DNA from 2 places in the Pseudoalteromonas sp. TAP-3C genome. Region 2 is predicted to be linked to the other one. Evidence: riboswitches for the same ligand, from Rfam matches in the RefSeq annotation. Region 2 holds a riboswitch; the other holds the start of a gene.
The links. Region 2 has a riboswitch for lysine ahead of dapA (4-hydroxy-tetrahydrodipicolinate synthase). Riboswitches for the same ligand answer to the same signal wherever they lie in the genome.
Positions count from the first base shown of each region.

Region 1: linked by a shared signal. The riboswitch ahead of lysC (lysine-sensitive aspartokinase 3) and the one ahead of dapA (4-hydroxy-tetrahydrodipicolinate synthase) in region 2 are both predicted to bind lysine.

Region 1 is NZ_CM187618.1:1,285,620-1,295,678, reverse strand. Features, by position in the region: gene AC6H44_RS06135 (4'-phosphopantetheinyl transferase family protein) at 1-562, shown strand, start outside; gene lysC (lysine-sensitive aspartokinase 3) at 539-1,930, opposite strand; lysine riboswitch at 2,006-2,178, opposite strand; gene nhaD (sodium:proton antiporter NhaD) at 2,277-3,524, opposite strand; gene AC6H44_RS06120 (MksB family condensin complex protein) at 3,720-4,991, shown strand; gene AC6H44_RS06115 (condensin complex protein MksE) at 4,997-5,545, shown strand; gene AC6H44_RS06110 (Mks condensin complex protein MksF) at 5,542-8,334, shown strand; gene AC6H44_RS06105 (DUF4136 domain-containing protein) at 8,440-8,991, shown strand; gene AC6H44_RS06100 (peptide-methionine (S)-S-oxide reductase) at 9,196-9,702, opposite strand; gene AC6H44_RS06095 (TonB-dependent receptor plug domain-containing protein) at 9,905-10,059, shown strand, end outside.
Region 2 is NZ_CM187618.1:69,699-79,757, forward strand. Features, by position in the region: gene AC6H44_RS00345 (succinylglutamate desuccinylase/aspartoacylase family protein) at 1-825, opposite strand, end outside; gene AC6H44_RS00350 (PLP-dependent decarboxylase) at 831-2,036, opposite strand; gene AC6H44_RS00355 (2,3,4,5-tetrahydropyridine-2,6-dicarboxylate N-succinyltransferase) at 2,036-2,776, opposite strand; gene dapA (4-hydroxy-tetrahydrodipicolinate synthase) at 2,792-3,676, opposite strand; lysine riboswitch at 3,806-3,984, opposite strand; gene AC6H44_RS00365 (DNA-3-methyladenine glycosylase I) at 4,172-4,870, shown strand; gene AC6H44_RS00370 (protein adenylyltransferase SelO) at 4,879-6,288, shown strand; gene AC6H44_RS00375 (OmpA family protein) at 6,607-7,656, shown strand; partial or broken gene acnB (bifunctional aconitate hydratase 2/2-methylisocitrate dehydratase) at 7,880-10,059, shown strand, end outside.

The DNA of each region.
Region 1 (10,059 bases), 1.2 Mb from region 2:
GCTAGTGCTAAAGTATTTAGTGAAAACTGCTTTTACTTGCTATGCCCCTCTAAAACTGGCTGATATCAGCTCTGAATTTAACCCTGATAATAGTAAACTAGAGTTACATATTAACAATACAACTGACGTGATCAGTTGCTGTATTTCTCATTCTCATGGATTTATAGGTGCAGCGTTAAATGTTGCATCAACGCAATTTGGTTTTGATATTGAAAAAATTAGTTTAAAACGCCCTTTTAATAAACTCGCTAAACACTTTTACCATCCAGCCGAATTGAGCTTAATAACCGATACCGATAATATAACAACTCAAGCACATTACTTTTTTAGGATTTGGACGTTAAAAGAAGCGCTGGCTAAAGCCACCAGCCGCCCTATTGCTCAGCTATTAAGCCCTAATGTGTTTAACGAACTTAATAACGCACAGCTTACAGCCAGCAGCAATACACTGGCAGGGGTACACAATAAAATGTTTGATATAAGCGTTGTGGCAAAAAAAAGCACCGACTGGCGGTGCTCAATAATGACTATTAACGATTTACGAAGCGCACTGACCCTCTAGTAATCGGCTGTGAATAGCTTGAACCACTGCATCTGACTCGCTTTGCTCCACTAAAAAGCATAGGTTATGTTTACTTGCACCATGACAAATAAGGCGAATATTAAACTCGCTCAATACCTGCATTAAATTCATTTCATGCTGGCGCAAAACAATTTCAGAGCCAATTAACGCCACCAGTGTTAAATTATTTTCAACCGATACATGGCAAAATTCAGCCAGTTTATCTAAACATGCTTGTTCTAGCTCTGGGCGCGATGCATTCGGCGCATTATCAAGGGTAATTGCTACACTAATTTCAGAGGTAGTAACTAAATCAACCGAAATATTACATTCACTTAAAATAGTAAATATACGGGCTAAAAAGCCACTGGCTAATAGCATTTCTGGGCTTTTAAGGGTTAATAATATTTGGTTTTTACGTTGCGTTACCGCACGAATACTAGGTAGCTGCGATTTTTCACGCTCAATCCACGTACCGCCAAGTTCTGGTTCTGTGCTTGAGCCAACAAATACATTAATATGGCTGCGACTAGCTGGCAAAATAGTGGCTGGATGCAGCACTTTAGCGCCAAAGGTCGCCATTTCTGCCGCTTCATCAAAACTTAAACGGGCAATAGGTGTCGCTTTTACACACAAACGCGGATCGGTGCTAAAAATACCGACTACGTCAGTCCAAATATACACACTTTTAGCGTTAATAGCCTCAGCAAGCAGTGCGGCGCTATAATCTGAGCCGCCTCGACCAAGGGTGGTGGTTAAATTGTTTGCATCGCTGCCAATAAACCCTTGGGTCACAATAACGCTATCATCAAGCAGCGGAATTAAATGTGTTTTAGCGGCTTGCGCTGTGGCGGCCACATTAGGTGTTGCTTTACCGAATTGACTATCGGTTTTTAACACTTGGCGAACATCAAAACGCGCTGCATTTAAACCCTTTAACCGCAATACCTGCGTAAACAAGTACGACGATAAGCGCTCACCAAAGCTCAGTAACTCATCGTGTTGCTGCTCAGTATTGAGTGTTTGTGCCGCCAATGTTTGAAATGCATCAAGCGTTTGATTAAAGCCAAGGGCTAAGTCATCATCTAATGCCAAATGATTTAAAATAGCCTGCTGAATCGCAAGTACACCGTCAATATGCAGTTGGCGCTCGGTGGCTTCAATATCCACCTTGCAAAGTGCCACCAAGTGATTAGTTACACCAGCACTGGCGCTTACTGCAACAATTCGAACGCTGCTATCGTTTACAATAATTTCGCTACAACGGCTCATGGCCTCAAAATTGGCCACGCTGGTGCCACCAAATTTGGCAACAATGTAATCTGATTTTGTGCTCTGTGAACTTTGTGGCACTGATTGGTTAGTCATTTCGTCTCCTTTGGCGGCATCCAAACCGCAATAAAACAAGAAGAACTTGGCAGGAAATAAAGATAAGAAAAATCCACTGCCAGAAGCTCTCCACCTAAATTGGTGACAGTTTTGAGGATTCAGCCCCATAAACCGAAAAACAATAGTAACGACCCATTATTTTCCTCGGCGAGTACTTCCCTTCTTAATGGTCGAAGGCTGTCGTTGCCTCACATTAAGTACCTAAGTATCGCACCTCTTCTGAATGGTTTATTAACCTGTGGCTAATAAAACAAAACCGCACTAAAAGTGCGGCTTTGAAAGTTATCGTTTAGACGTCTAGCTGTCAAGTCGTTTTACTATAAAATCAAATAAAACTGCCCATTAGGTAAGAGCCCACATAACCAAAGGTGTAACACACTAACAAATACAACGATAAACGAAGGTAACTTGCAAACGTCAGCTCTTTTACCTTACTCATGGCTATAATACCCGCCGCCGAACCAATAATTAGCATAGAGCCACCTACACCAGTTGCATACGTAAACGACAACCAATGCTGTTGGCTCATTACAATATCGGCTTTTAATAACGCAGCCGTCAGTGGCACGTTATCAACACCTGCGGATAAAATACCCATTAAGTAGTTTGCATACTCGGGCGCCATTACTGTATACAAGTTAGTAAATTGGCTCAGTACTCCCACTTCTTTTAACGCACCCACAAGCAATAACACCCCTACGAAAAACAATAAGGTGTCGTATTCTATGTCGCGTATAAAGTCGATCATATCTTTGTTAATGTCTTTTTTGCGCATTAAAAATTGCGCCACTAAAAACATAATCGATAACCCCAGCAAAAAGGTAAGTAAAGGCGGTACGCTATATAAAACACTCAATGTTAAGGTTGCTATCACCGTCATCAAAAATATAATGGCGATAGTAATATCCGTTTTTTCGATACGTTTAAAACTGGCTTTTTTAAACGTTAACTGCTTGTTCATACCCATCGATAATAATGTGGCTAATAACAGTACACTTAATAAAGCGGGTATGATTAACAGTAATAAATGACTAATGGTAACTTTGCCATCAAGGAAAATCATTAGCGTGGTGACATCACCGGTGATCAGCGATACACCACCAGAGTTAACCGCAAAAACAATCAGTGTGGCGTATTTAACTAATTTTTTGGCTTCAAGCTTTAATGACATAATAACAGCCAAGGAAATCAATGTGGCTGTCACGTTGTCGGAAATAGAGGAAAATAAAAACGCAAAACTCCCCACCAAAAACATCAGCTTTCGCTCACTAATGCTGGTTGGCATAATACGATTTACCACATTTTCGATAAGTCCTTTGGAGTTTAAATAGGCAACAAAGGTCATTGCGGCCATTAAAAATAACCATAAAGAAGCAATTTCTAAAATATTGTGGTCAAGGAGGGTTTGCGTTGTTTCGGGGCTTTGCCCATTAAGAGGAAAAATAAAGGAGATAATCCAACAAAGCGTGCCAAAAAATAATGTTGTTTTTGCTTTGTTTACGTGAATCACATCCTCGATAACGATAAGCAAAAAAGCAACCGCTATCAGCGTTAAAATAATTGAGGAAACCATGATATTAAACAACCTTCGAGGTTAAGTAAAAAATTGAAAACGGATAAAAATATACCCACAAACTCTGTGCGCCCATATTCGGCGCGGATCCTATCACCAAGAGGATATAAAAACTATTATTAAATCGCGGTAAAAACGAATACCATACACCTTTTAGATATATAAAATAACAAATACTAGGAAGTTGTACGTCTTATGATCCCAGCTAAAAAGCGACTTAATACCCTCAACGAGCATTGGGGCGTGCTAGAGCTATTATTTAAACGCTTTAAAATGGCCGACTTTAGTATTAAAGATCTTCAAAATGCCATTAAACAAAAACAACCCACGTGGAACAATGAGCGTATTTATAAAGAAACTAATCGGTTATTAAATCAAGACATTATTATTCCCTTGGCTAAATCATCACAACTTGAAATAAACCGCGCCATCGCCGATTTTGCCATTTTTTTGCTGCAAGAAGAACACTTAGGCTTAGCACAAGAAATTAGCGTATTGGTTGAAGATTTAGCTCGCTTAGGGAATCGCCTTTTAAACGCAGGTGAAATAGAGGATTTTGATGATTTACGCCGCTTTAGTCGCATTATGGATGACCGGGTGCGTAAAATAATTAAACTGTTTTTACACAACGAAAACGCCATTTTAAATATTGTTGAACAAGCCAAATCTAATAATGCAGTGCAATCGCTACAAAAGCGTTATAAAGCTGTTATAGAAGCGTTTGATGAATACATAGAACCCATGCTGGAAATGGTGGATATTCGAGGCGATTTTCATGCTTGTTTTACCCTTATTGAGCAACAGATTAGCAGCCAAATAGAGCATATTGAACGCTCAGGTAAAGCATACAGCGATAAACGCATGCTTGAGCAATTGCGTACCCGTATTCTAGAAATGCACCTAGTTGGCCGGATAAGTTTACGTAAAAGTGCCGATATGCTAATGCCACTGCGTGAAGAGCTGCGTCGCAATAACCTCATTACCCGCCAAGCCGCAAAAGTATTAGGGCTAATACGTAAAAATGGCGTGGATAATATGCTCAGCGCCGTACAGCCACATTTTGTAAGCGATGCACAAAAGTATTCGCTTGGGCAACAGCGCCATATTGTTGCTTATATGGCAAGCCTGGCTGAGTTTGAACACCACGAATATCAGCTGCCAGAGCAAAATGATGTGCCTGCGTTTGTCACGCCAAACATTCCTGATTATCACGATGTGAAAGCACAATTTACCAAGCGCTTTAAAAAACAGCGACAAAAACCACAGCCTTTGCTGCAATTTTTAGATGAAAGCTACCCAGAACTTGAAGCCGACGAAATGCTGTTCCTATATCAAAAACTAGTGAGCGACAATACTCTACACATTAGTCAAAGCGATAAAAAAGCACGCGTTACTATTGCAGGCCAACACTTTTCGCTATATCCCTTTAATTTTGAGCCTCAGGCCAATAAAGCCGAGCACGAGTAATGACCATGACACAGATAAATTTAAATGAGCTCTCTCACTTACAAGCTATAAATAAAAAATTAGTCGCCGGTTACCACATCTGCGAACAAGACACCGTAATGTGGCAAGAGCTTGACCAACAAATAGACGCCTACAGCGCTTTGTTTAGCGCATTAGGTCATGAGCTAAAACACGATAGCCGTGGCTTTTATTATTTTGCCAGCGATGAAAGCACCCCTAATATGGGCAAAATATCGCGCGCGATAGCGCTCACCGTTTATATTTTAATTGAACATTTTGCCAACACCGGTAAAGACCCAATGCGTGCATTATTTGATGAACCAAACGATTTAGAGTTAATGCAAACCTTGGTACAACTTAATAAACACTTGTTCGATCAGCTTGAAATATTTTCAGGCTCTGATTTACGCAAAGATGTGTATTTACGCATGGTGCGTTTGGGCCTTGCCCGCGAAGTGGAAAGCGGCTTTATGCTGCAGGCGCCAATTCATCGCTATATTGATGCGTTAATGGAAGTAAATGAAGAAACCTTTATTAGTGAGGACGAGCAATGAAAAACTTATACGGACTGAGTAAACTCGCCCTACTCAATACCGCAGGCTATGCAAAATGTGTGATCCCACTGGATAAAAGTAGCTCCATTTGTGCGCCTAACAACACCGGTAAAAGCTCGGTAATTAATGCGCTGCAATTTCCGCTGATTAACGATTTACGCCTAACCGAATGGGATGGCCACGATTTAGATGAAACCCGTAAGTTTTATTTTTCATCCGATCAATCCTACATTTTATTACAAGCCGACTTACCTCATGGCTCAGTGGTGATTGGCGTGGCAGGCTTAGGTAAAATTGCCGGTTATGCACACCAATATTTTTGCTATCAAGGCAAACTTGATTTAGCCCAGTACACCCAAGGCAATACCATTATTAAGTTTACTAAGCTGTTTAATCACTTAAAGCAGCAAGGTTACAATCCGATAGAGCTTAAAGCGCAAGAGTTAAACGCCCTACTTACAGGTGGAGCAACGCAATTTGACGGTGAGATCAATTTAAAAATGATCCCCCTTAACAACGTTCAAGACTCAGCAATATACAAAGAAATATTTCGCCGTATTCTTAATTTACATAAATTAGGCGCAAACGACGTTAAGCGCTTTATGTTACGTGTGTTTGAGCGCCACATGTCAAATTCAAAGGTCGATTTTTACGAGGTATGGCGCCGTTCGTTTGATAAAGTTAATCGCGCAAAGCGTGAATTAAAAGCCCTTGAGTCAATGCAAGAGCCCATAGCCGCCCTTGAATCAATGCTTGAAAACCAAACGGTGCTAAAAGGTAAACTGGCCGCTTATGCACCAAAAATTGACCAAGCGTTGATTGATTTTGATACGTATCAGCAAGAGCAACTAAGCGAGCTCAACATCGCCCTTGAAGATATTGAGCACGAAAAACACGAGTTTGAACAAAAACAAAGCCTATATGTGCAACAATCGCGCGATATAGAGCGTAAGCAAACCCAAATTGAACAGTGGTTTTTAGATTACAATGCCCTTAAAAGTGAATTTGAACTGGTTAATAAAGCCACGCTCAAAACCAACCTTACGCAGTTAAAAAATGACTATGAGTCGTTGTCGCATTCTATAACCAGTGCACAAGGTCAAAGCCTGCACACCCTTGATTACCGCATTAGCGAAACACAAAAACAAATTAAAAGCTTAAAGTTACAACTTAAAAACTTAGAATTTAATTTATTTACACGCATGCGCGAAGACTTATCACTGAAAGAAGTAGAAGACATATCGCGACTGCTAAACCCCGATATTCTCTCCTTTGCCACCACCAGCAATGGCGATATCACCATTGATGATGACGACGCCTTTGGCGAATTTTTATCTCTGCTTAGTGAAAATGTAAAAGGCGGTGTGCTTACCCTACCCGGTGCCAGTATTAAACTTAAAAAGCTCTCGCCGGTACAAATGCAAAGCGGCGAAAACAAAGAGCAACTGAGCGCACAGCTTAATGCGCTAGAACACTCATTAAAAGAGTTTAAACAACAGCGCGACGTAGCAGCAAACGTGGCCGATAAACAAAAAGAAAAAGACGCTTTGTATGATGAGCTAATGAGTTTAGAGGCTGCATTAAAACGCTTAGAACAATTTGAAGTGATGCAACAGTCGGTTGATGCCCAAGCGATGCTCAAAGAGCAGCTTTTAGCCGAACGCGAACAAGTAGACGACTACCTGCAAGATATTCAAAAAAACAGTGGCTCTATTGCTGACAGGCGATCACTTATCAAATCAAAGCAGGCACAAATTAATCGTCAAACAGAGCGCCTGCGCCAAGTTAAAACCGAGCGCATTGACCATACATTAGATTTATACAGTGGCAAAGTAACGCCTTACATGATTGATATTCAAATCGACTTTGATAATTTAAGCGATTTAATTCATCACTTTAATAAAGACTGCCAAGCGCTACGTAACTTCGATATAAATGTACGTAATACCTATATGCATATTTACAATGCCGGTATTACCAAATTTGATAACGAAAACGATGAGTTTAGTAAATACCAAAAACTTATTAGCGCGTTTCATAATATTGATAACGAACGTGATGCGGTTGAGCGCCAAGGTCGCGTTGCTCTCACCGAAGTGGCCGCAACCATTAAAGGCCTGCGCGAAGATTTAGACCGCTTACGCCGTGAAATGAATAGCTTTAATAAAGGCATAAGCCAGCATCGTATTTCAAACCTGCAAGCATTTAAAATTAATGTTATCCCGCGCAAAATGTTGGTAGATAGCATTGATACTATTATTAGTACGTCTAACCAATTTGAACAAGGCGATACCCTGGATTTACTCAGCCAAGAACCGTGTAGCGAAGGCGCAGTAAACGACGCAAAAGATCATTTAATTAAACTGGCCTCAGACAAAGCTGGCTTGACCCTTACCGATTTATTTGATATTCGTTTTGAAGTGGTTAACCGTGCGGGTGAAACCGAGCACTTTGAAAAAATAGATTCGGCTGGCTCAAATGGTACGCGTATCACCATTAAGCTATTATGTGGCATGTTGTTTATTCGTTACTTATTAAACGATCAGGAACAAAACTTATACCGTATACCTATTTATATAGATGAAGCAGCGGATATAGACCCACAAAACCAAAAAGCGATTATAGAAACCGCCTTGAGCTTTGGCTTTGTGCCAATATTTGCCTCGGTTAAACCGCAAATAAGTTGTGATTATATTGTGCCCATTCGTTCAGTAAAAGACGGCGCACAAAACTGGGTAGACGAAAAAGATTGGATTGAGGTTGAACATAAAGCCCCTCAGCTAGACTAAGAATTAATTGGCTATTCATCTTAGTCAGCTACACTTATTTTATAGATTTTAAATTACCCTCGCCCATGGTAGTTTAAACAAACGCACTTTATTGGAGAAAACGGAATGAAACATATATTTATTGTCGCAGCACTGGCGCTACTCACCGCCTGTACACAAACGCCCGATTGGGATTACGATAAATCAGCAAACTTTAGTAACTACAAAACGTTTGCGTGGGTAGAAAACGCCAGCCTAACCAAAGACACGAATAACTACCAAATCAGTGGGCTTATGGAAAAACGCGTTCGCAATGCACTAAACAACCAACTAAGCCAACAATTAGGTATGCAATTGGTTGACGTAGCACAAGCGGATGTACTTGTTAATTACCATGCAAGTGTAGATAAAGAGCTTGAAGTGGATAGCTTTAACGTAGGTTATGGCGCGCGTTGGGGCTACTGGGGCACCGGCTTTAACCACGATATTAGTGCACGTGAGTATGAAGTAGGCACACTGGTTATTGATATTATTGACCGTCAATCAAACCAACTAATTTGGCGTGGTGCAAAAGATGGTCGTTTAAAGAAAAAACAAACTCCATCACAACGTGAAGCGGCAATTAACGAAACCGTTGCTAATATTTTAAGTAACTTCCCGCCGCAAAAGCAGCAGTAAGTTTTAATTAATAGTTAAAAAGCTCACACTATGTGAGCTTTTTTCGTTTTTTGAGTGCTTTTAAAATAAACTATTTATGTGCTTCACACGTCACGTTAGCAAGCTGAACGTCTACAAAAAATACCGAGTTAAATTTAACTTAAAGGCCTAAGCGCGAGAAGCGATAGCTTCTAATTACTTACTAAACGTTATTTCATCAAAAATTTACGATTTATACTTGTGTAATAAATCAAGTGGGATATGGCAGTAGTCATCTGGGTAATTCGTTAAACGGTCTTGATGCTCAGCATCGCTAGGGACATAATTAGTCAGTGGTGCGACTTGGACTGCTATTTTTTCGGCATCATCACGCTGGCTAATATAGTCTCTGGCGATGTTTAGATGGTTACTGTCTTGGCTAAAAATGGCGGTGCGGTATTTTTCGCCTACATCGGCACCTTGTTTATTGATACTGTATGGGTCAATAATCTCAAAAAAATAGCTAATTAACTCGTTTAAGGTTACTTCTTGGCTATCAAAAATCACTTTTACACACTCGGCATAACCATCGTATTCACCCTGTGTTGTGTTACTAGTGCCATTGGCACGCCCCGCCTCAGTAGTCACTACTCCAGGTAAATACCTCATAAATTCTTGCACGCCCCATAAGCAACCACCAGCAAAATAAAGTGTGTGCTGATTTAATGAATAACTTGATTGTTGTGTTTGCATAATAAAGTGACCAATGTAAATAATTTATGGGATGCAGAGTTACTATTTTGTAACGCTAAGTTTGATTATCAAATGCAGTTTTTTATCATTAATGTACAATAGCGCCCAAAATCACCCTAGCTTAGTGAGCTTACCTTATCATGTGATAAAAAGTGATAGGTATTTAATTGTTAGCGCCATTGCATAAAATGAGAATAATGATATGAATTGTGCCCCGCACCTTATTATACCGGCCGTACTAGCCAGTATTTCAACTGTTGCTTATGCAGAACAGAATAAAGACACAGCAACTATAGAACAAATAACAATTGAAGCGTCACCCACTGCCAATACCTTACCCGTTGGTACGTTTGATTC
Region 2 (10,059 bases):
CAATACTTGCTTATGGTTTAAGTAACTTAAAATGCTATTGGCGTCATTAAAAGCGGCAGCTAAATTTATCTTTTCTTGGCTGCCAAGCTCGACCGTGAACGCTTCAACTTGCACGTTAAACTCACGGCCTTGCTGAGCTAATGCCTCGGTAAGCTGCCACCATGGGCAGAAGCTGGCTTCATCCATGGCGCCATCAAAGTCATTCGGAATGAACAAAACATGGGGAATGTTGAAATAGCTGGCGCTGGCCTTGGCGTAATCTGGACAATATAAATGCTGGCTTGAAATAGGCCCGGTGTGTAAATCCAGCACGATATCAGCTTGGTGCGCGAGTTTTTGTAAATTAAGGGCAATACGCTTACCGGTAGTTAATCGATAAGCTGGGCCGTTGAGTTGTTGATCTACCTCATCAATCAGTGTGGCTTTAAACGCACTTTTTAAGCTTTGCTCATCGGCATCACGGTATTGCTCGGCAAATTGGCTCGCCAGCTGATTATTACAGTGATACATGCGGTTCCAGTTGGTGCCAGTGATTGGATCGAAGCGGCCAAGGGTAAACTCCCCTGATTTTTGATTACAACCAATTGGGTTAGCATACGGCACGAGGGTGATATCACCTTTAAGCTGAAGATTTTTAAGCTGCTCAAGTAGTTGATAAATAACCGCATTGCCTTGCACTTCAGCGCCATGCATATTGGCTTGTATATACACACTAGGGCCTGTGCCATCACCTTTTAAGCGATACACAGGAATTGTCAGCGGCAGGCCGTTGGCGACTTCACCAACCACGATGTTTGCTTGACTGATTGCAGTTGTCATACTCATTTCAATTACCTTAAGTAGTAGCTAGCGGCTTCTGCTTGGCGAACACAGTTAAGCTCGCCATTGTGTATCACGTATTCACCAGCGAGTTCATGGCATAAAAAATACGGCATGCTTTCGCTAAAGCCGTACGCGCCACATTGACTAAACACTAACCAGTCTTGTTCATTTAAATCGTTTGGTAATTGGTGTTTACCTAAACAGTCAAGCGCGGTGCATAAGGGGCCATATAAACTCATTGCTTGATTTGCTGCTGTTGAGTCACGTAATAACTGCGCTGGGAAATTTTGGCTGGTGACGGCAGGGCGTAATAAATGATTAATGCCGCCACTCATAATGACTTGTTGTTGGCCGTAGTTTAATTTGCGCTCAACCACCGCTGTGGCGTAATGGCCGCATTCACCCACCGCATAACGACCAAGCTCCATCCACAGCTCTTCAACGCCAGCATCACGTTTAATTTTTGCAAGGGCTGTAATGAGTTTATCCCAACTTAGAGTCGGATCATTAAGCGTGTAAGGAATACCTAAACCACCGCCTAAGTCGAGTACTTTTAAGTGAATAGCTAAATCGCTAGCAAGTTGTTGCAGTGGTGCAACCATTTGTGACCAAAGCTCGGCGAGCTTGTCACTACTGAGCATATTACCCCACTGGAAAATATGCAGGCCGTCAAAGCTAAGTGCTTTGTAGTCGCTAGTATTTAGCGTTTGCCATTCGTCACAGCCTAAACCAAAGGGGGTAAGACTATCGCCACCAAGGGGGTTTTTTTCACCTTCAGGCCAGCGTAGTTGTACACGTAGCAGCACTTGCAGTTGGCATTGTTGAGCAATGGCTTGCTCATTCAGCCAACGTACTTGATTGAGGCTTTCGGCAACAAAAATACGCACGCCACGCGCAATAAAGTGTTTAATTTGTTTAGGGCTCTTTGCAGGCCCCGTATTGAGCACGCGCTCGCTGTTAATGCCTTGCGCAAGTACTTGTTCAAGTTCGCCTTTGCTTGCCACGTCAAAATTAAAACCTGCGTTATCTAAGCGTTGAATCACTTTAGATAATGGGTTAGCTTTTACGGCATACCACAGTTTTACCTCAGTTTGCGTCACTAAACGCGCTAAATGTGCGTTTAATGTATCAAGGTCGTAAACAAAAAATGGCGTATCAAGTTTAGTTGATAGCTCAGTGATGGCGTTTTTAACATGCGTGCTCAAAAAGCTCATTAACGTAAAACCTCTTCAAGTAGTAATGAGGCATCACTTTGTTCATCGCGGTATTTAACGATTAATGCACATGACATGCTTAAACCTTGCTCGCGAGCCCATGCGTTAGATGCCGGACGAGAACCAGGAATAACAATCGCGTATTCTGGAATTGGCTCGCCTTTATCTAGTTGACGCTCATTGACGCAATCGTATACAGGAATGGTTGCTGATAAACGTACGCCTGGGGCAAGTACGGCACCTTTTTTTACCACTACGCCTTCGACAATCACACAGCCTGCACCGATGAATGCATCATCTTCTACTACCACTGGGCTTGCACCTATTGGTTCAAGTACACCGCCTAGTTGTACCGCAGCACTTAAATGCACGTTTTTGCCCACTTGAGCACACGAACCTACAAGTACATGGCTATCTACCATAGTGCCTTCGTCAATAAATGCGCCAATGTTTACATAGGCAGGCGGCATAATAATAGTCCCTTTGGCAACATGTGCCCCCCGGCGCACACTTGAGCCACCGGGCACCATACGGACACCCTTTTCAACGGTAAACTCTTGTGGTGCCAAGTTGTGCTTATCAACAAAACCACCTGGAAATTCAGTATTGGTGCCGTTTTTAAACGCTTCTAAAATACCTTGTTTTACGGCAACGTTTGCATGCCATTGGCCGCTTTTGTCTTGTGTTGCTGCGCGTACTGCGCCCGATTCTAAATTATTTAATAGTGCTAACCAGCTCATTATAAAAACCTGTGTTTAATGCCAAGATAAAATGGTGTTGTTTGCGTTGTTAATACAATCAGTTTGCGTTAACTCAAGGTGCGTTAAAGGTGGCCGCAAATACGGGCTGTTAATTCGCCCTTGTAAATACATCAATACTTTAACGGGGATAGGGTTTGCCACGGCAAACAAGCTTTGAATGGCTTGTGACCAGTCGGCAAATAAATTGGGGTGCTGGCCACTGAGGCTACGTTTTACAAACTCGTGGGTTTGTACAGGCCACGCATTCGCAGCCACAGACACTAAACCTTTTGCGCCAGCTTGGGCAAAGTATGGCATTAGCGCGTCATCGCCACTAAAAATAGCAAGCGCTGGGGCTGCATTTCTAAAGCCTTCAAACTTGGCAATGTCGCCACTGGCTTCTTTAAGCGCCCATAAGTTTTTATGATCTTTTAAGTTGCTAATAACGGCTGGTGGAATATCAACCGCACTTCGCCCTGGTACGTTATAAAGCATACAAGGGTGCTTACTGGCATTAAGCAAGCTTTCAAACCAGTGGGTTTGGCCAACTACGCCTGGCTTGGCGTATAGGGGAGAGCCCAGCAAATAACCGTGAATAGGTAATTGGTTGCAGTATTCAACCCAAGCTATCTGCTGTTTGAGGTTCATGCCGCCAACGGCAACCATTAAGGGGACGGTTGGTGCCAATTGGCAAACATGTTCAACAATCGCTTGTTGCTCTTTGAGGGTAAGGGCTAAGCCTTCACCTGTGCTACCTAGTAACAAAATACCATTATTGGCCGCTTCTTGTTCAGCTACTAGGGTATTTAATGCTGCGTAATCAACGAGGCCATCTTGATCAAATGGGGTGATCAGCGCAGTCCACAATGGATAGTCGTTTAAATTGAAGTTATTGATCATCTCTCACGAACTTATAAGTAATTCGAAGAGTTAAGGCATTGTATGAATACAGCCGCATTAACATCGTTCGAATGAATAATTCGAAGAGCGAATGGGCTTAAATAACAGGGCGCATGGCCTTATTATACTAAGACCAGAAGCTCTCCACCAAATATGTTATTGGTGACAGTCGCTAGGATTCAACCTAGTCGCCCGAAGTAACCTTTCACAAAAAGTATTACCTCTCGGCGTTAATTCCCCTTACGTATGCTCAATGGAGTTTGTGCTCCTAACATACGCTACCTGAATAACGCACCTCTTCCAGCCCTTTGCACTTGCTGTTGAAAAACCAATTAGCAAATACAATGTAATAGGGTAAGTAAGGCGATTAAACCACTTTAGCCGTCTAGGTGTCAAGTGACTAAATACAGGTTAATTCATCTTAATTGACAGCTGTTACGTATTGGCTGCTTTTCTCGTACACTAGTACTATGGTCGAAGTAAGGCATTAAGCAGATGGAAAAATTTAGCGATATTTATAAGCGAGCAGTAGAGCGAAAGGGCTCTGAAAAAATGCTTAAGTTATTACTTGCAAAACCCTTATCAACACAGCAACTCATTGCACTAAGTGATGATGATTGGTTAGAAGAATTTACTCGCAAGGTATTTCAAAGTGGTTTTTATTGGTCGGTGATTAATAGTAAATGGAGTGGCTTTAGAGAGGTTTTTTGGGACTTTAATGTTGAAAAATTACTGATGATGCCACCGGATATGCTTGAGCAAAAAGCCAGTGATGAGCGGATTGTACGTAATTTTAAAAAAGTAAAAACCATTACTGAAAATGCCTACATGATCCATGAAATTGCACAGCAGCATGGCAGTTTTAGTCAGTTTATTGCTAGTTGGCCAAGCGAGGATATTATTGGCTTGTGGGCGTATTTAAAAAAACATGGCGCGCGTTTAGGGGGGAATACGGGCCCGTATACTCTGCGTGCCTTAGGGAAAGATACTTTTTTACTTTCTCGAGATGTAGAAGGTTATTTACGTGCACACAAAATTATTGATGGTGGGTTGCAAACTAAAAAATCATTGAGCGCAGCACAAGCTTTTTTTAATCAACTACAGCAGCAAAGTGGCTTAAGTATGCAAGAGCTAAGCTTAATTGTTGCTTATGGTGTAGGCGACAATCGAGTGGGAATAAGCCAACAACAATAGGATTAATGATGAAATTAATGCCAAGGTATACCGACATTGGTGAGGGTTTTGCCCTTGTTGATCATCCGGCCAAAGTGGCAGCGCCACAATTATTGTTATGGAACGATCGCTTAGCAGAGCAATTTAATATACAGGTCAGTAGCGAGTCATGCGCAAACATATTCAGTGGCAATGAAATCCAAGCTATTCCTGCCGTTGCGCTGGGGTATTCTGGTCACCAGTTTGGGCATTTTTCTCCTCGTTTAGGCGATGGCAGGGCGCACTTGTTAGGCGCTATTAGCGATGATAAAAACCAGCTTTGGGATATTCAATTAAAAGGTGCTGGCGCTACGCCATTCTCACGTGGTGGAGATGGCCGCTGTGCGTTAGGCCCTGCCATTCGTGAGTACGTAATGAGTGAGGCAATGCATGCGCTTGGCATACCTACAACCCGTTGTTTGGCTGTGGTGGGCAGTGGCGAAACGGTTTATCGTAACCCGCCACAACCAGGCGCTATTGTAACGCGACTCGCAAGCAGTCATATACGGGTGGGCTCGTTTCAATATTTAGCCACCCAAGGTGATGTTGCTAGCTTAAAAAACTTGGCCGACTCAGCCATTCAAAGACACTATCCTGAGATTAATAGTACGGGCGCTCAGCGTTATTTAAATTTTTTAGCCGCAGTGATTAACAGCCAAGTTAAATTAGTTGTGAGTTGGATGAGGGTGGGTTTTATTCATGGCGTTATGAACACGGATAACACCCTTGTTAGTGGTGAAACCATAGACTATGGCCCATGTGCGATGATGAATCAGTTTGATTTTGATACCGTGTTCAGCTCTATTGATAAACAAGGGCGTTACGCGTTTGGTAATCAGCCAAATATGGCTAGTTGGAACTGCGCACGTTTAGCCGAAAGCTTAATGCCTTTAATAAGTGACGATGATGAGCAAGCGGTGGCAATGATGACCCCTTTAATTGCAGATTTTTCAACGCAATTTGATCAACAATTTAGCGCTATGTGGGCGCAAAAGTTAGGGTTAACAGTCGCGCATGAGAAAAATAATGAGTTGGTGGGGGAGTTGTTAGGGTTATTGAAAAAGCACCAGCTTGATTACACTAATACGTTTAATACCTTAACCGAGTCGTTAAATGGACAAGCTGAAATACCATCAGTCCTTAGTGAGTGGGTTAAACTGTGGCAAATATACACAGGTGAGCATAGCTATCAGATGATGCGACAAGCAAATCCGAGTGTTATTCCACGTAATCATCTTATCGAAGACATTATTACTCAGTATATTACTCAGGGCAGTAGTGAGCTGCTAGCGCGCTTTAGTAAAGTGATGGCGACACCTTACATGAGCAGTGTGGAAGCTAAAGAGTTTCAAAAGCCCCCAGAAGATGATAAAAATTACCGTACATTTTGTGGTACTTGAGTATTTTTTTTATGTGTTAAAGTAAATATGAAGGATCATTTTTACTATGGCAGTGTTTATCTATAGGGCAAACTATAAACGGGTGCTATCATCATGTTTATAAAGGCTGGCGTTCGAATGGTTTGAAAACGATTATTTGCCATTTGCACTGTTATTTGCAAAACGGTATACAGTTAAACCGTTTAAGTTTATTTAAAATATTGAAAAATATATTCTACGTTAAGTATTGATTAACAAATGCTTTGGTATTGTATAAAGAATAGGTAGAGCTAAAACTTAATTAGCTACATTTTTAGTTGTTAAACTGGGAAGAAAACAATGAAATTAAAATCACTTACAATTGCCATCGCGTTAGCTGCAACTAGCGCATCATCATTCGCTGCTGAAAAAGAAGGTTTTTACATCGGTGCGTTTGGTGACTACTATGACGCTTCATGGAAAAACATGCGTGAGCAAGCAGGTCTTGACGTTAACGAATCAACAGGTTGGGGCGCAGAGCTTGGTTACCGCTTTAACGATTACTGGAGTGCGCGTTTAGAATACGCTGATATGGACTTTAATGCACACGACAAAGTACTTAATAATCGCAACAATATCGACGGCGAGCGTTACGGTATTGATGCACTTTACCACTTTGGTGGCGGTCCTTTTTACGGTTTATTTGGCCTAAAAGAGATTGATGTTGTAGATGAAAATACATTTGCTAATGCTGGTGTAGGTTACCGTCATTTTATCACTGACGGGTTATTTGTGAATGCTGAAACCAGTGTTTACCAAGGTCTTGATAAAGGCTATACCGATGTAGGCGCTAAATTAGGTATAAACTACTTTTTTGGTCAAAACACCGCACCGGCAGCCGCTGTTGAGCCTGCACCAGAGCCTGTAGTAGCCGCCACACCAATGGATAGCGATAACGACGGTATTTACGATGGTGACGACAAATGTGCTAATACGCCAATGACAGATGCCGTTGATAGCTTAGGCTGTACTGTATATGAAGAGAAAGAAGTGACCGTTAACTTATTAGTTACTTTCCCTTTTGATACTGCTGAAGTACCGAATAGATATTTTAATGACATCGCTCAAGTTGCTCAGTTTATGAAAGAATATACTGATGCAACGGTTGTATTAGAAGGCCATGCTTCTGCATCGGGTGATGCAAAGTACAATATGGCGTTATCTAAAAAACGCGCAGAAGATGTTGCTAAAGAGCTTATCAAAGATGGTATTGCACAAAACCGTATTTCTACAAAAGGATATGGGGAAGAGCGTTTGAAAAATCCTGCAAATACAGCACAAGCAAATGCAGAAAATCGTCGTGTAGAAGCACAGATCACATCTGTTCAAAAAGTAGCAGTTAAGCGTTAATATTTTTTAAATTTATTAAAAACCCAGCTTCAGCTGGGTTTTTTTATGTCTAATAAATAGTAATGATTCGCAGTTAATTGGTATTCATATGAATGGTGTTTTACTTAACAGTTATTCATATTATTTATAATGAGTATAATGTTTTGCTTGACTGGATGGATTTTCATCTATATTTAAAAGCTTTATAATCGATAGTCTTTCAGGTCACCAAGAGGGTAATATTGTGCTACAAGAATATCGTAAACACGTAGAAGAGCGTGCCACATTAGGTATTGTACCCGCGCCATTAGATGCTCAGCAAACGGCTGATCTTATTGAGTTAATTAAAAATCCACCGGCAGGTGAAGAAGAATTCATACTAGAACTACTCATTAACCGTGTACCAGCAGGTGTTGATGATGCAGCATATATTAAGGCCGGCTTTTTAGCCGCTGTTGCAAAAGGTGAAACTGTTTCTCCATTGATATCAAAAGAAAAAGCTGCTGAATTACTGGGTACTATGCTGGGTGGTTATAATATTGCTCCCATGATTGAACTACTTGATAACGAAGCGTTAGCGCCAATTGTAGTAACAGGCCTTGCAAACACCTTATTAATGTTTGATGCGTTTTATGATGTAGAAGAAAAAGCCAAAGCCGGTAATGCATACGCTAAACAAATTATAGAGTCTTGGGCTGATGCGCAGTGGTTTACTAGTAAGCCCAAAGTGGCTGAAAAAATCTCCGTTACTGTGTTTAAAGTAACGGGCGAGACTAATACTGATGACCTATCACCTGCCCCCGATGCATGGTCACGCCCTGATATTCCTCTTCACGCGTTAGCCATGCTTAAAACTGAGCGCGATGGTATTCATCCTGACAAAAACGGTGAAGTAGGTCCAATCACTCAGCTTGAACAATTAAAAACCAAAGGCTTACCACTGGCTTATGTTGGTGATGTTGTCGGTACCGGTTCTTCGCGTAAATCGGCCACTAATTCTGTGCTTTGGTTTATGGGCAAGGATATCCCGTTTGTACCAAACAAGCGTGTTGGTGGAGTATGTTTAGGTAATAAAATTGCGCCTATTTTCTTCAATACCATGGAGGATTCAGGTGCATTACCAATTGAATTAAATGTTGATGAGTTCAATATGGGCGACCAAATTGATATCTACCCTTATGAAGGTGTGGTTAAGCGTCACGGTACCAATAAGGTGATCTCAACATTTGCACTTAAATCAGACGTAATTCTTGATGAAGTGCGTGCAGGTGGTCGTATTCCGCTGATCATTGGTCGTGGTCTTACAGATAAAGCACGTACCTCACTAGGTTTAGGTGCTAGTGACGTATTTAAAGTACCCGCAGTGACTGAAGTGACTGATAAAGGGTTTACATTAGCGCAAAAAATGGTGGGTAGAGCATGTAATGTTGCCGGTATTCGCTCAGGCCAATACTGTGAGCCTAAAATGACCACTGTTGGCTCGCAAGATACGACAGGGCCGATGACTCGCGATGAGCTTAAAGACTTAGCCTGTTTAGGTTTTTCAGCTGATTTAACCATGCAGTCTTTCTGTCATACATCGGCTTACCCTAAACCGATTGATGTTAATACGCATCACACGCTGCCTGATTTCATCATGAACCGCGGTGGTGTATCACTACGCCCAGGGGATGGTGTTATTCACTCATGGTTAAACCGGATGTTGTTACCCGATACCGTAGGTACGGGGGAGATTCTCATACTCGTTTCCCATTAGGTATTTCATTCCCAGCAGGCTCAGGTGCGGTAGCGTTTGCAGCAGCAACCGGTGTTATGCCACTTGATATGCCTGAGTCAATTTTGGTGCGTTTTAAAGGTCAAATGCAACCAGGTATTACACTACGTGATCTTGTGCATGCAATCCCTTACTTCGGTATTAAAGAAGGCTTATTAACGGTTGAGAAAAAAGGTAAAATTAATGAATTTTCTGGTCGTATATTAGAAATTGAAGGGGTTGAGCACTTAACGGTTGAGCAAGCGTTTGAATTATCAGATGCATCAGCAGAGCGTTCAGCGGCGGGTTGTACTGTTAAGCTTTCAAAAGAGTCAATCTCTGAATACTTAGAGTCTAACATTGTTATGCTTAAGTGGATGATTTCTCAAGGTTATGGCGATGTACGTACCATTGAACGTCGCATTACTGCAATGCAAGAATGGTTAGTTAACCCAGAACTTATGGAAGCTGACAAAGACGCAGAGTACAAACATGTGCTTGAAATCGACTTAGCTGAGATTAAAGAGCCCGTACTGTGTGCGCCAAATGACCCTGATGATGCGCGTTTACTGTCTGAGGTAACTGGCGAGAAAATCGATGAAGTATTTATTGGTTCTTGTATGACCAATATAGGTCACTTTCGTGCAGCGGGTAAGTTACTCGATGGTTTT